DNA from 2 places in the Halobacillus sp. KGW1 genome. Region 2 is predicted to be linked to the other one. Evidence: riboswitches for the same ligand, from Rfam matches in the RefSeq annotation. Region 2 holds a riboswitch; the other holds the start of a gene.
The links. Region 2 has a riboswitch for S-adenosylmethionine ahead of AXG56_RS13595 (methionine ABC transporter ATP-binding protein). Riboswitches for the same ligand answer to the same signal wherever they lie in the genome.
Positions count from the first base shown of each region.

Region 1: it holds a riboswitch for S-adenosylmethionine, as region 2 does, so the genes downstream of both, mmuP (S-methylmethionine permease) here and AXG56_RS13595 (methionine ABC transporter ATP-binding protein) in region 2, are expected to answer to the same signal.

Region 1 is NZ_LSOC01000004.1:239,640-249,330, forward strand. It holds gene AXG56_RS16125 (NAD-dependent succinate-semialdehyde dehydrogenase) at 1-664, opposite strand, end outside; gene AXG56_RS16130 (APC family permease) at 680-2,071, opposite strand; gene gabT (4-aminobutyrate--2-oxoglutarate transaminase) at 2,090-3,448, opposite strand; gene AXG56_RS16140 (GntR family transcriptional regulator) at 3,468-4,118, opposite strand; gene mmuM (homocysteine S-methyltransferase) at 4,305-5,255, opposite strand; gene mmuP (S-methylmethionine permease) at 5,221-6,627, opposite strand; SAM riboswitch class I at 6,717-6,826, opposite strand; gene AXG56_RS16155 (hypothetical protein) at 7,029-7,664, shown strand; gene AXG56_RS16160 (DUF4247 domain-containing protein) at 7,682-8,230, shown strand; gene AXG56_RS16165 (DUF350 domain-containing protein) at 8,254-8,676, shown strand; gene AXG56_RS16170 (polyamine aminopropyltransferase) at 8,699-9,691, shown strand, end outside.
Region 2 is NZ_LSOC01000003.1:918,906-928,596, reverse strand. It holds gene AXG56_RS13625 (sulfurtransferase TusA family protein) at 1-378, opposite strand, end outside; gene AXG56_RS13620 (rhodanese-like domain-containing protein) at 413-703, opposite strand; gene AXG56_RS13615 (DsrE/DsrF/DrsH-like family protein) at 722-1,201, opposite strand; gene AXG56_RS13610 (metal-sensitive transcriptional regulator) at 1,263-1,520, opposite strand; gene AXG56_RS13605 (DUF421 domain-containing protein) at 1,662-2,375, shown strand; gene AXG56_RS13600 (DUF302 domain-containing protein) at 2,429-2,812, opposite strand; SAM riboswitch class I at 2,986-3,103, shown strand; gene AXG56_RS13595 (methionine ABC transporter ATP-binding protein) at 3,196-4,224, shown strand; gene AXG56_RS13590 (methionine ABC transporter permease) at 4,214-4,876, shown strand; gene AXG56_RS13585 (MetQ/NlpA family ABC transporter substrate-binding protein) at 4,892-5,728, shown strand; gene AXG56_RS13580 (M20 family metallopeptidase) at 5,742-6,929, shown strand; gene AXG56_RS13575 (Cof-type HAD-IIB family hydrolase) at 7,052-7,792, shown strand; gene AXG56_RS13570 (thiolase family protein) at 8,075-9,214, shown strand; gene AXG56_RS13565 (fatty acid--CoA ligase) at 9,284-9,691, shown strand, end outside.

The DNA.
Region 1 (9,691 bases), on a different contig from region 2:
AGCCTGTGAAAGAAAGTTTACGTACGCGGGAATCAGATAACCATACATCGCTGATGGTTGCAGCATCTCCTGTAAGGATATTAATAATTCCTTCCGGCGCTCCCGCTTCCTGAGCCAGCTCCACCAGACGAATCGCAGTCAGAGGCGTCTGCTCTGCCGGTTTGATAAGGACGGTACAGCCTGCAGCGATTGCCGGCGCCACTTTTCTTGTAATCATAGCTGCCGGGAAGTTCCATGGCGTAATGGCTGCCATGACTCCGACAGGCTGTTTTTGGACAAGAATGCGCTTGTCCCTGCTCGAAGCGGGAATCGTTTCACCGTAGATACGCTTCCCTTCTTCTGCATACCAGGCAAGGAAGCTGTTCGCATAACCGATTTCACCGGCTGCTTCCTTCAGCGGCTTTCCCTGCTCTTTCGTCATGATTTCCGCTAACTCTTCTTTATGAGCTTCTATCAGTTGATGCCAGCGCATCAAAAATTCAGCACGCTCATAGGCGGTCGTCTTCTTCCATTTAAGAAAAGCAGCATGGGCGGCATCCACCGCCTCCTGCGCTTCTTTCTCTCCCGCATCCGGAACGTGATCGATCACTTCCAGTGTGTAAGGATTCGTTACTTCTATCGTCTTCTCTGAGGTCCATTCTTTCCCGTTCACAATAAGATTCAACTGGAATACCCCTTTCTAAAGTGCTTTATTCTGAATAGTAGCATTTTTCTTTTCGTAAGTCCCACGATTCATCTGAATGAAGAAGTACGCACCGATAAGCGCCCAGCCGCCGACCATGATCCACTCATACGGCCAGATAAGAGCAGCAGGCATTCCAGGCAGGTACAAGACGATGAAACCAAGACTAAGTATTAAAGCTAAATACCCGAACACCGGAGATTTACCAGCGCGGAACGGACGCTCCATTTTCGGTTCTTTCCTCCTTAATAGAATAAAGGACATAGCGACAAGGAAGTAGGCGACAACAATGCCAAGGCCACCGGCATCGACAATCCAGACCAGGGCAGATCGCCCAAGGAGTGGAGCAAGCGCAGATAGAATACCGATGAACAGAACGGCGTTGGAAGGTGTTTTATATTTAGGGTGCAGTTTGCCGAACCATTGTGGTATCATTCCTGATTCAGCCATCGCATAAAGAACCCGGCTGCCGCCGATGACAAAGGAGTTCCAGCTCGTGACAATACCTGCTACACCACCGAGAATCAAGATTTGGGCGAAACGTTCAGATCCGAACAAAGCTGCCATCGAATCGGCAGAAGCAAGTTCTGAAACGGCAAGTTCTTCCGGACTCAGCGCAAGGCCTACACCGAGTGCGATCGCCAAATAAAATACAATGGCTGCAATGACAGATATAATAAGGAAGGAACCGATTTTCCGTCTGGGGAGGTTCGCTTCTTCTGCTACTTGAGGAATGACATCAAAACCGACAAATAAGAAAGGAACCATGACGAGCACAGTCATAATGCCACCCGCTCCACCTTCAAATAAAGGCGAAAGGTTGGAAGGTTCTCCGTAGGCAGCGGACCCGAAAATCAGCACAAGTCCGACAGCAACAATCATTAAGGTAAACACCGTCTGCAGAACCGCTGCCTGCTTTAGACCTATAAAGTTGATTGCTGTGATAATGACGGCCCCTAGTGAACCGATGAGTACCCAGTTCAGGTGCACGTCCCAACCGGCAATCGTCCATAGATAGCCGGCCTGGTAGTCAGGAAGCAGGTAGTCGATAACCGTCGGTAGTGCAACTGCTTCAAAAGTCGCTACCGAAATATATCCGAGCGTAATTGCCCACGAAGCAACGAACGATGCTTTCTTGCCAAGTGCCCTGTGGACATATTCGTGCTCGCCGCCTACTTTAGGCATCGCCGAAGCTAATTCCGCATAATTCAAGCCGACACAGATGACCAGGAATCCACCAATGATAAAGGCAATGACCGCCCCTAGCGAACCTGCCGACGTGATCCACGTACCTGAAAGAACGACCCATCCCCAGCCGAGCATCGCACCGAGAGCCAGAAACAACAGATCAAAGGACGATAATACCTTCTTTAATTTCTTATCTTCCATTAAGCATCCCCCCTTATTTTATACCGAAAATTCCGTCTTCTTTTCCAACACGGACTCCATTGCGTCACGCAGGATATCCAACCCTTCGTTCAATTCTTCATTCGTAATGACGAGCGGCATCAGGAAGCGGACGACATTTCCATAGACTCCTGCACCAAGTACCAGCAAACCGCTGTGTTGAGCTTTGGAAATAATTTCAGACGCAAGTGCTTTATCCGGTGTTTTCGACGTACGGTCTTTGACAATCTCTACAGCCACCATAGCTCCAAGACCGCGGATATCACCGATGCAGTCAAATTCTTCTGCAAGCTTGGTGAACCTGTCCTTAACCGTTGCACCAATTTCGACAGCACGCTCGTTCAAGCCCTCTTCTTCAATGACATCAATCGCCGCAAGGGCTGCTTGACAGGCAACCGGGTTACCACTGTACGTACCTCCAAGTTCTCCCGGACCGGCAGCATCCATGACTTCCTGACGTCCAATGACTCCACTGATCGGCATACCGGCACCCAATGATTTCGAAACCGTGATCAAGTCCGGAGTAATACCAAAATGCTCAGAAGCAAAATAGCTGCCCGTTCTTCCGAATCCCGTCTGGATCTCATCTGCCACGAACAAAATACCGTGCTCCTCACAAAGCTGCTTGACCGCATGGACGAAACGCTTCGCCGGTACGATAAAGCCGCCTTCTCCCTGGACAGGTTCCATAAATACAGCAGCGATTGTTTCCGGTGCGACTTCTTTCAGGAAGAAATCACGGAACTGTTCGATCATGAAATCGATATAAGCCTCTTCTGACATTCCCTCAGGACGGCGGTAACTGTACGGGAAAGGAGCCTTGTACACTTCCGGTGCGAATGGACCGAATTCATATTTATACGGCTTTACTTTGCTCGTCATGGACATCGTCATCAGCGTACGCCCGTGGAACGCATTGGCAAATGTGACGATGGCTTGTCTGCCAGTATATTTTCGAGCAATCTTAACGGCATTTTCTACAGCTTCTGCACCACTGTTCTGCAAAAGCACCTTCTTCTTATGAGATCCAGGAGCAAGCTGTGTCAATTTTTCAGCAAGAGCGACGTACGGTTCATACATCATTACATTGAATCCGGTATGAATGAATTTTTCAATTTGATCATGGAGGGCCTCTTTTACTTTCGGGTGACAGTGGCCGACGTTGATCGTACCGATCGCACCTGCGAAGTCGATGAATGTATTACCGTCCACATCCGTGATTTTGGCTCCTTCCGCTTTCTGTGCAAATGTTGGAATGCCGTAGCTTACTGAATCAGGAATTACTTGATGACGGCGTTCCAGCAGCTCGCTCGCTTTTGGACCTGGGATGTTTGTTTGGATAGATACGTGCTTAGACATGTTTAACCACTCCTTTTAATTAATAGAAAACCGATGTTCGTTCAGACAAATCACTCAGTGTCGAGAGCAAATGGTTACGAATTGCTGCCTCCGCTGCTTCAGAATCCCTCTCCTGCAAATGTTCGAATATCACCCGATGTTCGGGAATCGATTTAACCTCATTCATTGGTGTCGAGTAAAATTCATCTCGGAGGATTAAATAACAGTCCGACCACTGATTCAACTTGTCGACTTCCTGTAGAAGGAATTCATTGCCGGATACCTCGGATAAGAACGTATGGATCAAACCATTGACCCGAAGGAATTCCTCGAAATTCTTGGACTTGTAGGTTTCCAGTTCATCGGAAAGTAGAATTTCAAGCTGTTCCAGATGAGCATCATCCAGCTTAGGAACCGCAAGTCTCGCTGCATAAGTTTCTAAAACAATTCTCAGTTCAAAAACGTCCCGAAGCTCTTTGTTGGACGGTTTGTAAACAATCGCCCCCTTATTGGGAACCAGTTCTATCAATTTCTCACTTTCCAATCGCTTGAAAGCAGCTCTTATCGGAGTTCTGCTCATATTTAACTCTTTACTTACCCAATCTTCCGTAATTCGCTGTCCCGGAACAAGCCGTTTCAGCATAATGGCACGTTTCACCTTTTCATATGCTCTCTCTTCACTACTACTCATTTTGCATCCCACCATTGTATTCGAAGATTGTATACAATTTACTTCTAACAACATGTTATCTTAAAATTCACAAAGTTTCCACATAATTTTCTGAATTTAGTGATTATTGCATAAAAATTCATCCGCTTGTCTAGTGCTTTTTACACATAAAAAAAGACCTTCCCAATCAGAAAGGCCTTTCTCTTTTTACCTATTCTGCCAGCGCCTTGCCAGCGATTGAATGTGATCAGGAGTCGTACGACAACAGCCTCCTATGATCGTTGCCCCGGCTTCCACCCACCGATCGGACTGCTCATCGAAACGCTGGCAGGAGCGTTCCCCGTACCAGTCATTCGTGTCGGGATCGTATGTTTCTCCCGAATTCGGGTATAAAATAATCGGCTTATCTGTAAGAGCCCGGATATGGCCGACTGCCTCTGTCGCATCAGGAATCGGAGCACAGTTCACTCCGACTGCTACCACCTGCTCCCTCCCTTCGATCACATCTATACAACGTCTCCATTCCGTTCCATCACTGATTTGGCTGCCATTCTTCAAGGAAAAGGAAAGCCACGCACTGGCGCCCGGATACTCGCCCAATAATTCCGTCAGTACTTTCGCCTCCTGGAGGGAAGGAATCGTTTCAAAGGCAAGCACGTCGGCACCCGCTTCGATGAGCGCTTCTATTCTGGGACGGTGAAATTCTTTCAGCCGCTCATCCGTGACACCATAGTTCCCGATATATTCTGAGCCGTCAGCAAGGTAGGCGCCATAAGGGCCAACCGAACCTGCAACGACAGGATAAGCTCTGTCATCCGCTTCCCTCCAGACATCCGAGCGTGCTTCCTGTGCCAGGCGAACGGTATCTTTAATTAATGTGCGCGCCTTATCTTCGTCGATCCCCCGCTGCTTAAACCCATCAATGGTTGCTTGATAACTAGCGGTGATGGCAATATCCGCACCATTACGGAAATAATCGGCATGAACCTTACGGATAGCATCCGGATTCTCAAGCAGCACACGGGCGGACCAAAGTGGATCATCAAGGTCGAAGCCGTATGTCTCCAATTCTGTCGCCAACGCCCCATCGAGAATAATCGTTTTCTTTGTTTCCAATAGTTGTTTAATAGGATTGCGCTTGTTGATTCTGTTCGACATGTTCTACTCTCCGTTTCTTCTTGGATTGTGACAGATAATACCCTGCATAACAAAGGATGATGAATGGAATTCCACAATACAGGGCGATCCGCTGTGTCGGATCAAAGGCGATTCCGATGCAGGCGGCAAGACAGAGCAGGAACGATGCGATCGGCACCAATGGATAAAGCGGCGCCCGGTATCCCAGGTCCTCCACCTTGTTCCCAGCTTTCACATAAGCCCGCCGGAAATTAAATTGAGCAAGACTGATGCTCATCCATACGATAACGACTGCAAGTCCTGAAATCGATACCAGCACGATATAGACGGTATCGGGCGCAATGATGCTGGACAACAGAGCCAGTCCCCCACCAAGCATGCTGAATAAGATGGCGTTCAGCGGAATGCCTTTCTTCGTCATTTTCGCGAATTTCGGAGAGATCGTCTTCCGATCCGCGAGAGACCACAGCATACGGGAGGAGGCATATAACCCTGAATTCGCTGCAGACAAAATAGCCGTGATGATGACAAAGTTCATGATATCTGCGGCAAATGGAACACCGACTCTTTCCAAAACGGCAACGAAAGGACTCTCAATGACTCCGGCTTCCGAACTCGGAAGCAGCGCGGAAAGCACAATAATTGTTCCTACAAAGAAAAGAATGAGCCGTACGAGCGTCGTCCGGATGGCTTTCGGGATTGTTTTCGCGGGATCGACCGTTTCTCCCGCCGCAATACCGATCAACTCTGTACCGGAGAATGCGAAGTTGACCGCCAGCATCGTCATTAAGATGGCGAAAGCCCCATTCGGAAACAAACCGGCTTCTGTGAAATTAGAAAAGAACGGAGCTGGTTCAGAATCTGCAAGCGGCACAATACCGAAAATTCCAGCCAGACCAAGTAGAATAAATAGAAAAATGGCGATGACTTTGACAGAAGAAAACCAAAACTCTGATTCTGCAAAAAACTTCACGGTGAATGCATTCAATCCGAAGATCAAAATCGCGAATAAAGCGCTCCATATCCATACACTTATATCCGGGAACCACCGCTGCATCATCAGTCCGGCAGCTGTGAATTCCGATCCCAGCGCCACTGTCCAGGTGAGCCAGTAAAGCCAGGCAACCGTAAACCCCGTTCCCGGACCGATATACTTCGCGGCATAACTGTGAAACGCACCAGTCTCAGGCATATGTACAGACAACTCACCAAGACAGAGCATCACTAAGTAAACGACCAACGCACCAATCAAATAGGCAAGCACCGTCCCAAATGGTCCTGCCTGCTGGATGGTGTATCCGGAACTGAGGAACAGCCCGGTTCCGATGACTCCACCGAGTGACAGCATCACAAGGTGGCGTGTTTTCATTTCTCTTTTGAAGTTCTGTTCCATTTTCTCTTCCCCTCCACTTTCTCTTCATCTAAAAATACATAAAAAAACGCACCCTGGAGCGGGTGCGTTTACCGACAAATAAAAGGAAGCTCCTATCTATCAGGGTTATTCAACACCCGCTGGAATTAGCACAGTGTCTGCATTCAGACCTGTTGCTGAGGCTTCAAAGGGCCAGTCCCTCCACCTCTCTGGATAAGAAATATGTATTTTTTAAATACTCTAACAACGCAAATAAAAAATGTCAACGCTGAATTTTATTCTTACGCTGCAACTTGAATGTTCCGAATATCCTCGAATTTTGTTGTTTCTAGATTCATAGGAACGTATAATGAGAGTGGTTAAAATGGATGAAATTGCCTTAACACTCACGTTCCGTTCCCTTTCTGAGGAGGTGATAGACAATGAAAACCTTCATAAAAATACTAAAAATATCAGGAATCGTCATCGGCTCCATATTCGCACTGCTCGTGCTCATTGGTATGTTCATGCCGGGAGAAATTGATGTCTATGGAGAAGGAGATTCAGAGAAACCCGACAACCTGACTGTATCAATGGATACCTACATCACAGATGAAGACTATGAGCCTACTGAAGTTGCTTTTCTCACTCATACGATAGCTGCGTTAAACGAGATCGACAATCAAAATTGGGGTGCTTTGGATGCCTATTTTTTGTATGAACGGGTTTATGAAACCGCTCTTCGTGACGTTTATATGAACAAAGAAGTCGATCCGGAGCACATCACAGATGTCCATTACACCGTACGGAACAAGCAATTTCAATCTTATTTGGATGAACAGCCGGTGAGCCCGCTCAGCACCGAAACCGATCACGGGGTGGAATGGGCGACCTTCCAATATGATGTGTGGGTAACCTTCTCCTTCGAATTGGAACGGGTCATCACGGATGATGAAGACCGGACATATACCGATCGCTTCGAGGTGCAGGGAGACTACCCTCCACATTGGCAGTCCAGTATGAAGGAAACACACTGGCGCTTGAATTCCTTAATGCTACGCCCTCTAGAAAATGAATAAAACAGGAGATGAAGAGTATGAAACTCAAATCCATCCCGGTTATTCTGCTCGGCCTGCTGTGTTTGACGGCATGCTCCAACGTAGTGGATGCAGTCGGGGATCAATACCCAATGGAGGATATCGTATACGATGATGTGGGCAACAAATCGGAAATCTTCCGCGCTTATGATCAGAAGCCGGAGAAAGTGGCAGCCGGCATCACCGACTCTGAAGAGGCCGTACATAAAGCCTCCAAAGACGGTCGTGATTTAATGCTCTACGACGATTACCTCGTGCAGGTCTATCAGGACACCCAGAAAGAAGAAGATACCATCATCGAAGTATCGGATAAAGAATTCGTCCGGAACAATTATGATAGTGATTTCTTTTCGGACTACGGCATAGAAGAGGAAGCAGAAGAGGTTTATGCTATGGACCTCGATAACCGCGGCGGCTTCTTTTATACAGGGTATATCGGCGGCAGCGGTGGAAGTTATGTGAAAAATGCCGGGAGCAGTCCATCCGTACGCCAGTCATCCAGCACATCCTCCGGTGTCCGCGGCGGCGGCCCCGGAGCAGGAAAATAACAAAAGAACAGGAGCGAAAAACCATGTTTGAATTCGATATTTCGGAAGTACTGAATGTTTATGACCTTCTATTGACCTTGCTGTATTGGATCGTCATGCTTGTCCTGGCAGGAATTTGTATGGCCATCTTTGAAAAATTCACCCCTTATAACGATAAAGAAGAGCTGCTGAAGGGCAACGTCGCTGTCGCTTCTCAGTTCGCCGGGAAGTTGATCGGTCTAGGTATCATTACAGAATCTTCTATTGCCCACAATTTAAGTATTTGGAGCGCCTCTATCTGGATCTTCATCGGCTTTCTGTTGATGATTGCCGGCTACTATTTGTTCGAGTGGATCACTCCGTTCAAAGCGGAAGAGGAAATAAAGAAAAACAACATCGCTGTCGGCCTTGTAGCGGCATCTGTCAGTATCTTCATCGGTTTTGCCGTAGCAGGAAGCATTACATAAGAAGAATAAAGGAGGACCAACCGTGAACGCACAAAAGTATCTTTATCTGTCATCAGGAATCGTTTCAATCTGCGGAATCGTCTTCCAAGTTCTTTATGGTGCTGCAGGCAGCTACTTATTCGGGGACAGCGTTCTTTATTACTGTATAACCATCGGGCTGTTCATGATGGCCATGGGAATCGGAGCAGCCCTGAGTGAAAAACTGAAGAACTGGCTCGTCACCCGCTTCGTTCAGGCAGAGTACTTGATCGCTCTCGTCGGGGGCTTTTCCGTCTTTGGATTGTTTTTTTTCACTGCTTACTTCGATGACGGCGTTGCCCAGATCTACTTGTACACCGTCATATCTTTGACCGGGTTTCTGACAGGTCTGGAGCTCCCGATCCTGATACGAAGGGTTCAGGAAATCCGTGAAGATATAAGTAAAAGCACAGCGAGGGTGCTGTTTTTTGATTATGCCGGCAGTCTGATCGGGTCCGTAGGATTCGCTCTCGTCCTGCGTCCTCTGCTCGGTCTGATCAATACTGCCTTTTTCATTGCCATGATCAATGCGATTGTCGCTCTGTTCATCACATTAAGGTTCCGAAAAGAGATGTCCAGGCCCAAAGTCCACCAAGCGGCCGGCTTCCTCATTCTCCTTCTGCTTGTCGCGGGATTCTTATTTGGAGAGAAGTATGCCAGTGTCTTTGAGCAGAAATCTTACGCAGACCCGATCGTTTACACAGAAGAAACAAAGTATCAGAAGATCATTTTGACCAAGGAACCGGGAGATGTACGGCTGTTCTTGAACGGACAGCTGCAGTTCGCAGAAAGTGACGAGTTCCGTTACCACGAAGCGCTCGTCCACATTCCGATGGCGCTTGCCGATCAAACGCGCTCGGTTCTGATTCTCGGTGGAGGCGATGGTCTTGCTGTCCGGGAAGTATTGAAGCATGAAGACGTGGAACAGATTACCCTGGTCGACCTCGACCCTGCCATGACGGACCTTGCCAACACCAACCATGAGCTGCTCCGACTG
Region 2 (9,691 bases):
AATGGATAACGCTCCCGGGATGTGCGTGAATGCAAATTCTGCCTGTTCACGAACATCCAGTATGGTTACTTCCTGTGAGCGTACTTCCTGAAGTGTTTCATTGTCCACGATGTGTGGATGTTTCTTCTCCTGGGCTTCTTCGCCGCTTGTTTTCCGGAGATAGTGTTTCAGGACATCCCCGTCTTCGATAATACCGAGATAGTCGTGTCCGGAGCTTTTCGCCCATGCCTGCAGGTCGGCTTTGGAACCTTTATCTGTTGCAAGCACTTCTAAGACATCGCCTGCAGCAAGGTCTTTGAATGCTTTCTTCGTCTTCACAATCGGCATTGGGCAGGCCAAGCCTTTGGCATCAAGCGTCTGATTCGTTTTAATTGTCATCTGTGATTCCTCCTTACCCATATAGGTATGTCATTTATTCTGTCGGGCCTTCCCAGGCGAGCATGCCGCCCTCCATGTTCGTTACGTCAAACCCTTTACTCATGAGTATTTCTGAAGCACGGCCGCTGCGTCCGCCGGAGCGACAAACCATGATATAAGGTTTATCTTTATCCAATTCAACCGCCCGCTTTTCAATAAATCCCAGAGGGATGTGTGCAGCACCGGGTATTTTACCTTCTGCCACTTCTTCGTCTTCTCTGACATCAATGATGTTCAGAGCCTCACTCAGCTGCTGTTCTACTTCTTTAGCTGTCATTGTTTTCATATGGTTTCAACCTCCTGATTAGATAAATAGGTTAACGTTTCCTTCTTCTGCATCTGCCAAATAAGCAGCTACACCAGCGTACTGGATGTCATCCAACAGTTCTTCCTTTTGGAGACCGAGGAGATCCATCGTCATTGTACAGGCAACAAGGTTGATTTCCTGTTCCTGAGCCATGTCAATCAAGTCCGGCAACGGCACAGCATTGTGCTTCTTCATAACGTCTTTGATCATTTTAGGGCCGAATCCTGCGAAATTCATTTTAGAAATGCCCATTTTATCCGCGCCCCGTGGCATCATTTTCCCGAACATTTTCTCCATGAAGCCTTTCTTCACTTTAATTGGTTCGTCTTTCCTCAGAGCATTCAGTCCCCAGAAAGTATGGAAGATGGTAACTTCATGATCATAGGCTGCTGCCCCGTTGGCGATGATATAAGCGGCCATCGCCTTATCGTAATCTCCGCTGAATAAAATGATGTTCGTTTTCTTCGTCTCTGACATTTTACTGCCTCCTTATTGGATTATACTAATACGTGTAGGGGTATATTGTAAAGTGAAAAAATTATCTGCTTTTGACTAGCAATTGAACAGCTTCGTTAATGGACGCTTCTGTTGTTTGGTCGTCATCGGACCCTTGAATGCACTCTGCAAGGTTGGAGCTGACGACAAGACCGATGGCACGATCGATCGCGCTTCTGGATGCAGAAAGCTGTGTGATGACATCTTTACAGTCTTTATTCTCCTCCATCATTTTGAGTACGCCTCTCAATTGCCCTTCTAATCGTTTCACTCTGTTTTTCATAGCTGTGTTATATTCCACTGCGTCGGCCTCCCTTAAGCAGTTATTTTTGTTCGCTTTGAACAGTACATGACTAATAATATACCCCTAGTGGTATTTTTGTCAACAAGAAAAGATTCGGATAAGAATACCGATAGAACACCAAGCTAAGGAAGAGGTGACATGATGGAACTTTGGATGGATACCTGGAAGGTACTGCTTAGAATCGTCACAATCCTGCCATTGCTTTTGGCCGTAGGTCTCTTTATGGGGAAGCGGTCGATCGGTGAACTACCTGTCTTTGACTTCGTTGTTGTCCTGGTTCTCGGCTCCGTGGTGGGAGCGGATATTGCTGACCCGAATATCAACCACATCCATACGGTGACAGCTATTATAGCGATCGCGCTCTTACAAAAAGTCATTGTATGGATGAAGCTGAGGAGTCCTTGGTTCGGTAAGTTATTGACCTTCGAACCAACTGTTGTCGTTTTCGAAGGGAAGATGATTGGTGAAAACGTTAAGCGAATTCGCTATTCCATTGATAATATAATACAAATGCTTCGGGAAAAAGATGTATTCCGGATTGAGGACGTATACACGGCAATCATAGAACCGGACGGGAGATTGACGGTGCAATTGAAGCAGGGAAAAGAGCCTGTTACTAGAGAAGACATAGGTATGTGGAATAGGGGTGGGGGTTATGACATCCCCTTGATTATGGACGGTATTTTACAAAAGGATATGATAGCGCGTATGGAAAAGACAGAAGCGTGGGTAGAGAAACAGATCACTCCCCATGCGGTTTCGGATATCTTCTACGGAGCGGTAACCAACCGGGGGTCTTTTCACTACTCGTTGAAAGGTACGGATCCGAAAATTCCGCCTATCGAGCATTAAATGGAGATCCCTGGTAGAGTGCGGATGGGTGAACCCTGACCAGGGATCTAATTTCACACGCTTTTGCTTATACAGTGAATCAACCGTTCCTCGATATCGGAGGCGAGTGATTGAACGGCAGCATCACCAATGGGACTTACGAGAGCAGTCGGCTTCGGCATTCCGATCTTTGTTGTGCCCTGCTCATCATATACGACCATTTTACAAGGGAGAAAATAACCGGCAAGGGTATTCTCGGATAGGATGCTTTCTGCTTCTTTCGGATTACACACTTCAAGAATACGAAATTCCTGATGGAATTCCAATCCTTTTTCCGTCAGCTTATCTTTGACATTGAACTTCCATAAGACCCCGAACTGCTCCAGACTCAGCTGTTGTTCCAGGCTTTCCACTGCATCCTTGACACTCTTCTTCGTTTCAACTGTATAATGAAACATAGAATCCTCCTTTTTAATTTCCTGATTTATGGGTATACATACCCTTTAAGGTATCTATGGAATCTGAATTTCTCCATTTTTCTGAGAAAAGTTACAAATGGAATTGACAAGGTGGATGAGGCTGTATTATCATTTTCACCAGTGACATAATTGAATAACGAATTGAATCGATCTTCTTATCTAGAGAGGTGGAGGGACTGGCCCTTTGAAACCTCGGCAGCGGATCTGAACGGATGTCTCCGTCAGAAACTGTGCCAACTCCAGCACGCCTGTGGGCGTGACAGATGAGGAGAGACGGATCTCATATACATATGTGTGAGCCTCTCTTCTTGTTTTATAAGAAGAGAGGCTCTTTTTGTTTAGGAAAGCATAGGAGGGATTCGATGATCCAGTTTGAAAACGTATCGAAAGTGTATCAGCACGAAGGGAAAGAACTGCGTGCCGTCGACCGTGTCGATTTGACGATACATAAAGGGGAAATCTTCGGAGTCATCGGTTTCAGCGGCGCTGGAAAAAGTACGCTCGTCCGTCTTGTTAATTTATTGGAACGGCCGACAGAAGGAAGGGTCGTCGTCAATGGAGAGGATTTGACGAAGCTGTCCAAACCGGATTTAAGGACAGTCCGGAAGCGCATCGGAATGATCTTTCAGCATTTTAATCTGCTGGAGTCCAAAACCGTCCACCATAACGTGGCATTTCCATTATCTCTTGTCGGTACGCCGAAGAAAGAGATAGATCAAAGGGTGAAGGAAATTCTAGCCTTCGTCGGTCTGTCTGAAAAGGCAAATCATTACCCGGACCAGCTGTCCGGCGGGCAGAAACAGCGGGTCGGTATCGCCCGAGCTTTGGCGACCTCCCCTGATATTCTATTATGTGACGAAGCAACGTCCGCTCTCGATCCGGAGACAACCAAGTCAATCCTGGAACTTCTGAAGAAGGTGAGAGACGAGTACGGCATTACGATTCTGATGATCACTCACGAAATGAATGTCGTCCGTGAGGTGTGTGACAGGATAGCAGTGATGGAAAACGGACGTGTCATGGAGAGTGGATCCATTTTCGACCTTTTCTCCAATCCGCAGCATCCGACAACCAAGAATTTCGTAAGGACGGTGATGGAGAATGATATACCCGCGTCTATTCTAGACGGCATCGAAAAGCGCCATGCCTCCGGGAATATCTACCGGATCACCTTTGTGGAGGAAAGCGCAGGACAGCCGGTCCTCTCACAGGTGGCGAAACGTTTTGATGTGGAAGTAAATGTACTGTTCGGACAGATTACGGAACTGCAGGGTATTCCATTCGGTCATTTAGTCGTGGAGTTCCAAGGGGATGCGAAAGAAATTCTTAAAGCGATCCACCATATCCAACAAACCGTAACGGTACAGGAGGTGACTGCACATGCAGGTTAATTTGATGGATTTTTGGCCGAAAATATGGGAAGCGACATACCAGACCCTTGTCATGGTCGGTATATCCCTCCTGGCAGCAGCGCTTATCGGCCTGCCGCTTGGAATACTTCTCGTTGTTACGAGACAGGGAGGGCTGCTTCAAAATAAACCGTTCTTTAACGGATTAAGTGCGGTTGTGAACTTCTTCCGTTCCATTCCGTTCATCATATTGCTCGTAGCGATCCTGCCGTTTACACGTCTGCTTGTCGGTTCATCGATCGGGACAGCAGCAGCTGTCGTTCCTCTCGTCATCTTCTCTGCTCCGTACATAGCGAGGCTTGTGGAAAGCAGCTTGCTTGAAGTGAAACCAGGAGTCATCGAAGCAGCAGAAGCGATGGGAGCGACACCCTGGCAGATCATACGTCGTGTTTATATACCAGAAGCATTGAGTTCTATTATTCTTAACTTGACGATTGCAACGATCGGTCTCGTCGGTGCTTCCGCCATGGCGGGCTTTGTTGGAGGCGGAGGTTTGGGAGATTTGGCCATCTCTTACGGCTATCAACGCTTTGAAACAGATATTATGATTGCAACGGTCCTATTGCTCGTACTGATTGTGCAGCTTACGCAGACGGTTGGAAACTTTATATCAAGAAAAATACGTAGACAATAACAGGGGGATATTATTATGAAAAAGTGGGGATTTATTTTAAGTTTCATCGCAATCATCAGTTTTGTATTAGCAGGGTGCTCCAGTGAAGGCGACGCAGCCTCTGGTGAGAAGACGAAAGTGAAGGTAGGCCTGAATGGTTCCGGCGTCCCGATTTGGGAGAAAGTCCAGGAGAAAGCAGAGAAAGAGAATATTGACATTGAACTGGTTGAATTCGCGGACTACGTGCGCCCGAACATGGCACTTGCTGATGGAGATATCGATTTGAACGCTTTCCAGACGGTGTCGTATTTTGATTCCTTCATAGAAGAGCACGATTTAGACTTGAAGCCGATCGGTACGACGATCATTGCTCCGATGGGTGTCTATTCCGAAAAATATAAAGATGTAAAGGACATTCCTGATGGAAGTTCCATCGCTGTCCCGAAAGAAGCAACGAACATGGGACGCGCTCTGCTTCTCCTTGAGCAGGCGGGTCTGATCGGTCTACCGGAAGATTTCGACGGAAATGGATCGCTCGATATCATTGAAGATAATCCGAAGAACTTGAAATTTGAACCGATTGTTGCTGCCCAGACACCACGTGTCCTTCCCGATGTCGCTGCATCCGTCATTAATAATGGAGTCGCGGTTGAAGCAGGATTTGTACCGGTGGAAGATGCTGTCTATATTGAGGATGAAACCGCTCAACCTTATATCAACATCATTGCGGCTCGTGCCGATGAAGCAGATAAAGAAGTCTACCAGAAAATCGTTGAGCTTTATCAAGAAGAGGACGTAGCGGATCACATTAAGAAAACATATAACGATTCCCTTATTCCGACATTTGTCCCATTGGAAGATATCGGCTGGTAAAGGAGTGGAGGAAATGACTGCAGACACAGCAACTTCTCTCTCCACCCTTCTTGAGCAAAAGATAGAAGGGAAGCGGGGGGAATACGTATCCATCAGTCACAGCATTCATGAACACCCGGAAATAGGCAACGAGGAGTATTTCGCTGCAGATACGCTGACCACTCTTTTAGAAAAGGAAGGGTTTGTCGTTGATCGGAATATCCCAGAACATGAAACGGCCTTCCGTGCGGTGAAAAGCTCTGGTGTTCCCGGGCCTAAAATCGGGTTTTTGGCAGAATATGATGCCCTGCCGGGTCTTGGTCATGCATGCGGACACAACATTATCGGCACAGCCTCTTGTGCGGCTGCCATTGCATTAGGGGAATTGATCAGTCAAACCGGAGGAGATGTCGTCGTACTCGGCACACCGGCAGAAGAAGGCGGACCGAACGGCAGTGCGAAAGGAACATTCGTCCGCCACGGACTCGTCCAGGATTTAGATGTCTGTATGATGGTTCATCCGATGGGGAGGACGTCGGGATCGGCGCCTACGCTGGCCGTCGATCCTGTCGATTTTGAATTCTTCGGAAAAAGTGCACATGCGGCAAGCAACCCGCACGACGGCATCAACGCCTTGGATGGAGTCATTCAACTGTACAACGGGATCAATGCCCTGCGTCAGCATGTTCCGGATGACGTGCGGATCCATGGAGTCATCTTGGATGGCGGTCAGGCACCTAATATCGTTCCGGATTATGCCCGGGCGAGGTTTTATTTACGAGCAGCAACGCGTGAAGCATGTGATGAAGTAACACGCAGGGTTGAAGAAATCGCTGCAGGTGCGGCGAGAATCACAGGCGCGGATTACAAAATGACGCGCATTCAAAACGGAGTAGATAATTTTAAAGTAACCCCAACGTTTGATGAAGTGTTCCGGCAGAAGATCGAGGCACTCGGCGAAGTGTATCATGCCGAGCGTAAAGGTCTCGGTTCATCCGATGCAGGCAATGTCAGCCAAGTCATTCCTACCCTTCATCCATATATCAAAATAGGCCCGGACTCGCTTGTTGCTCATACGGACGAGTTTCGGGAAGCTGCCCGCTCGAAAGCGGGAGACGAAGCGCTCATGAAAGGAGCCAAGGCGTTAAGTCAGACAGGATTGACCCTGCTGCTGGACCAAGTCCTGCTTCAGGAAATAAAGAAGGAGCACCAAGCTCTATAAAGGCACCCCGTGTAAAGATCCGTCTTTACATGGGGTCTCTCTATTGCCGGGCTTACGGATTTATTGTACCGGGGGCATGGATGTATTAGAATGGATACAGTAATAGAGAGGACGTGGGAGAAATGAAGGAAGATATCAAACTGATCGCCTTGGATTTGGACGGGACCCTCGTAAGTCATGAAGGCACCGTTTCTGAGGCTAACGAAAAAGCTGTAAAAGAAGCAAAAGAACAAGGAATTCATGTCGTACTAAGTACAGGCAGATCGCTGTCCCGGTGCAGGGATATTGCGGAATCTTTAGGACGCTCTTCCTACATCGTCACGATCAATGGCGGGGAAATCTATGATCACCAATTCGAACTGGTAGAGCAGAATAAGCTCCACCATACACATGTCGAGAGGCTGTGGGAACTGAAAAAAGAACACGGCCTGTATTTCTGGTCTACAACCGTACAAGGTCTCTATAATAGTCAAGATCCGTTTGAGAATGAGGTCCATCAGTACGACTGGTTGAAATTCGGATTCGACATAGAAGACGATGAGGTGCGTGAAGTCATCTTGGAAGAATTGAATAACAATGAAGAGCTGGAAGTGACTAATTCCAGTCCAACGAACATTGAAATCAACCCTGTTGGTGTGAATAAAGCAGCTGCTTTGAAAAAAGTCTGCAAGTGGTTGGATTTGGATATGAGTCAAGTGATGGCCGTAGGTGACAGTTTGAATGATATGGCGATGATCAAAGAAGCGGGACTTGGTGTCGCTATGGGGAATGCTCAGGAAGATGTTAAGAAAGCAGCGGCTTTCACGACTGCTACAAACGCAGAAGATGGAGTAGCGCGCGCTATTGAAAAAGTTCTGAAATAAAAGGATACAGATAACCTTGCAGGTTTTTGCTGCAAGGTTTTTTTTATTTCTGAGAACATAGGCGCGTGGGGGATCGTGAAGTTTTTCGTCATTCTGGTCTGTCGAAATCCTTCTAATTTCATATTTTTGTAATCAATTTAAATATCAGGAAGGAATATATTCAGCAAAGAGAGAAATACAGCAACGTAGTTAGAGAGCCATGGATTTGGAGCGCCGACGTTTCCTGCTCCCAGCACCCGCATCTGCGGGTGGCAGGAAGGGGTCTGGCGGGGAGGTTTTGGAATGAGAGAAGTAGTGATCGTTGACGCAGTAAGAACACCGGTCGGAAGGAGAGGAGGCATGTTCCGTGAAGTCAGGCCCGACCTTCTGTTAGCGGAATTGCTGAAAGAATTGATGCGAAGGTCGGGAGTGGATCCTTCTCAGGTGGAGGATGTGATTGCCGGGTGTGTAACGCAAGTTGGTGAGCAGGCAGGAGATATTGCCCGCATTGCTGCCCTTACCGCGGGTTTTCCTGTTCAAGTCCCTGGTGTTACATTGGATCGCCAGTGTGGATCGAGCCAGCAGGCGGTTCATTTTGCGGCACAGGCAATCGCAAGCGGGGATATGGACGCTGTCATTGCCTGCGGAGTCGAAAGTATGTCACGGGTTCCGATGTTTTCGAATCGGCAGGGAGTGAAGGATAACGAACGCCTGACGGATGCATATGAATTGATTCATCAAGGTCTCTCAGCTGAACGTATTGCAGATCGCTGGGACATATCGAAAGAAGCGCTTGATTTATATGCGGTCGAGAGCCACAGGCGGGCGATACAAGCGGTAAAAGAAGGGCGGTTTGATAAAGAGATTCATCCAATTACGACAGCAGACGGGGAAGTGTGCAGCCGGGATGAAGGACCAAGAACGGATACATCCATGGAAGCATTGGCACAATTAAAGCCGCCGTTTAAAGAAGGAGGGAAAATCACAGCGGGTAATGCCAGTCAAATCAGTGATGGAGCGGCCGCTCTACTGCTTATGTCAAAGGAGAAGGCGGAAGCAGAAGGAATCAAAGGAAGATGCCGTATCGCCTCCCGCTCCGTCATCGGCTCTGATCCGACACTCATGCTGACAGGACCGCTTCCTGCGACCTACAAAGCATTGGAAAAAGCCGGATTGGCTCTTGAGGATATCGATCTTTTTGAAGTGAACGAGGCTTTTGCCTCTGTGCCGCTATTTTGGATGAAAGAAACGGGGGTACCGCATGAGAAGGTGAATGTGAACGGAGGAGCGATTGCGCTTGGTCATCCACTTGGCGCGACAGGAGTGAAGCTGATGACAACATTAGTTCACGAACTGGAAAGGAGAAACGCGCGTTACGGATTGCAGGCTGTCTGTGAAGGGTTAGGAATGGCGAATGCGACTATTATTGAAAGAATCAAATGACTGCATGGAGAACGTCAGGTGAGGCAGGTCCGTTTTTAGACTAACCAAAAACAAAGGAGTCGATAAACGATGGCACAAACACTTAAAGGGATGTTCGAACAAACGGTAGCGAAGCATGGGGATAAGGAAGGCTTGGTGGATTTACGACTTGGAATCCGGTGGACTTATGCAGAGTGGGACATTGAAGTGAATAGAGCTGCCAATGCTTTACGGGCATCCGGAGTGGAGAAGGGAGACAGGGTATCGACTGTCCTCTTCAATACATCCGAATTTGCTACGACGCTGTTTGCCTGTATGAAGATCGGTGCCGTCTTCCAACCGGTCAACTTCCGACTGTCAGAACGGGAGATCCGCTATATTCTGACCGACGCCTCCCCTAAGGTCGTATTGTTTGAGAGGGCTACGGCGTCACAAGTCGCTCCGATAGCTGCAGATATGCCTGCCATCGAATTTTGGAGCATTGATGAAGTCGAGCAG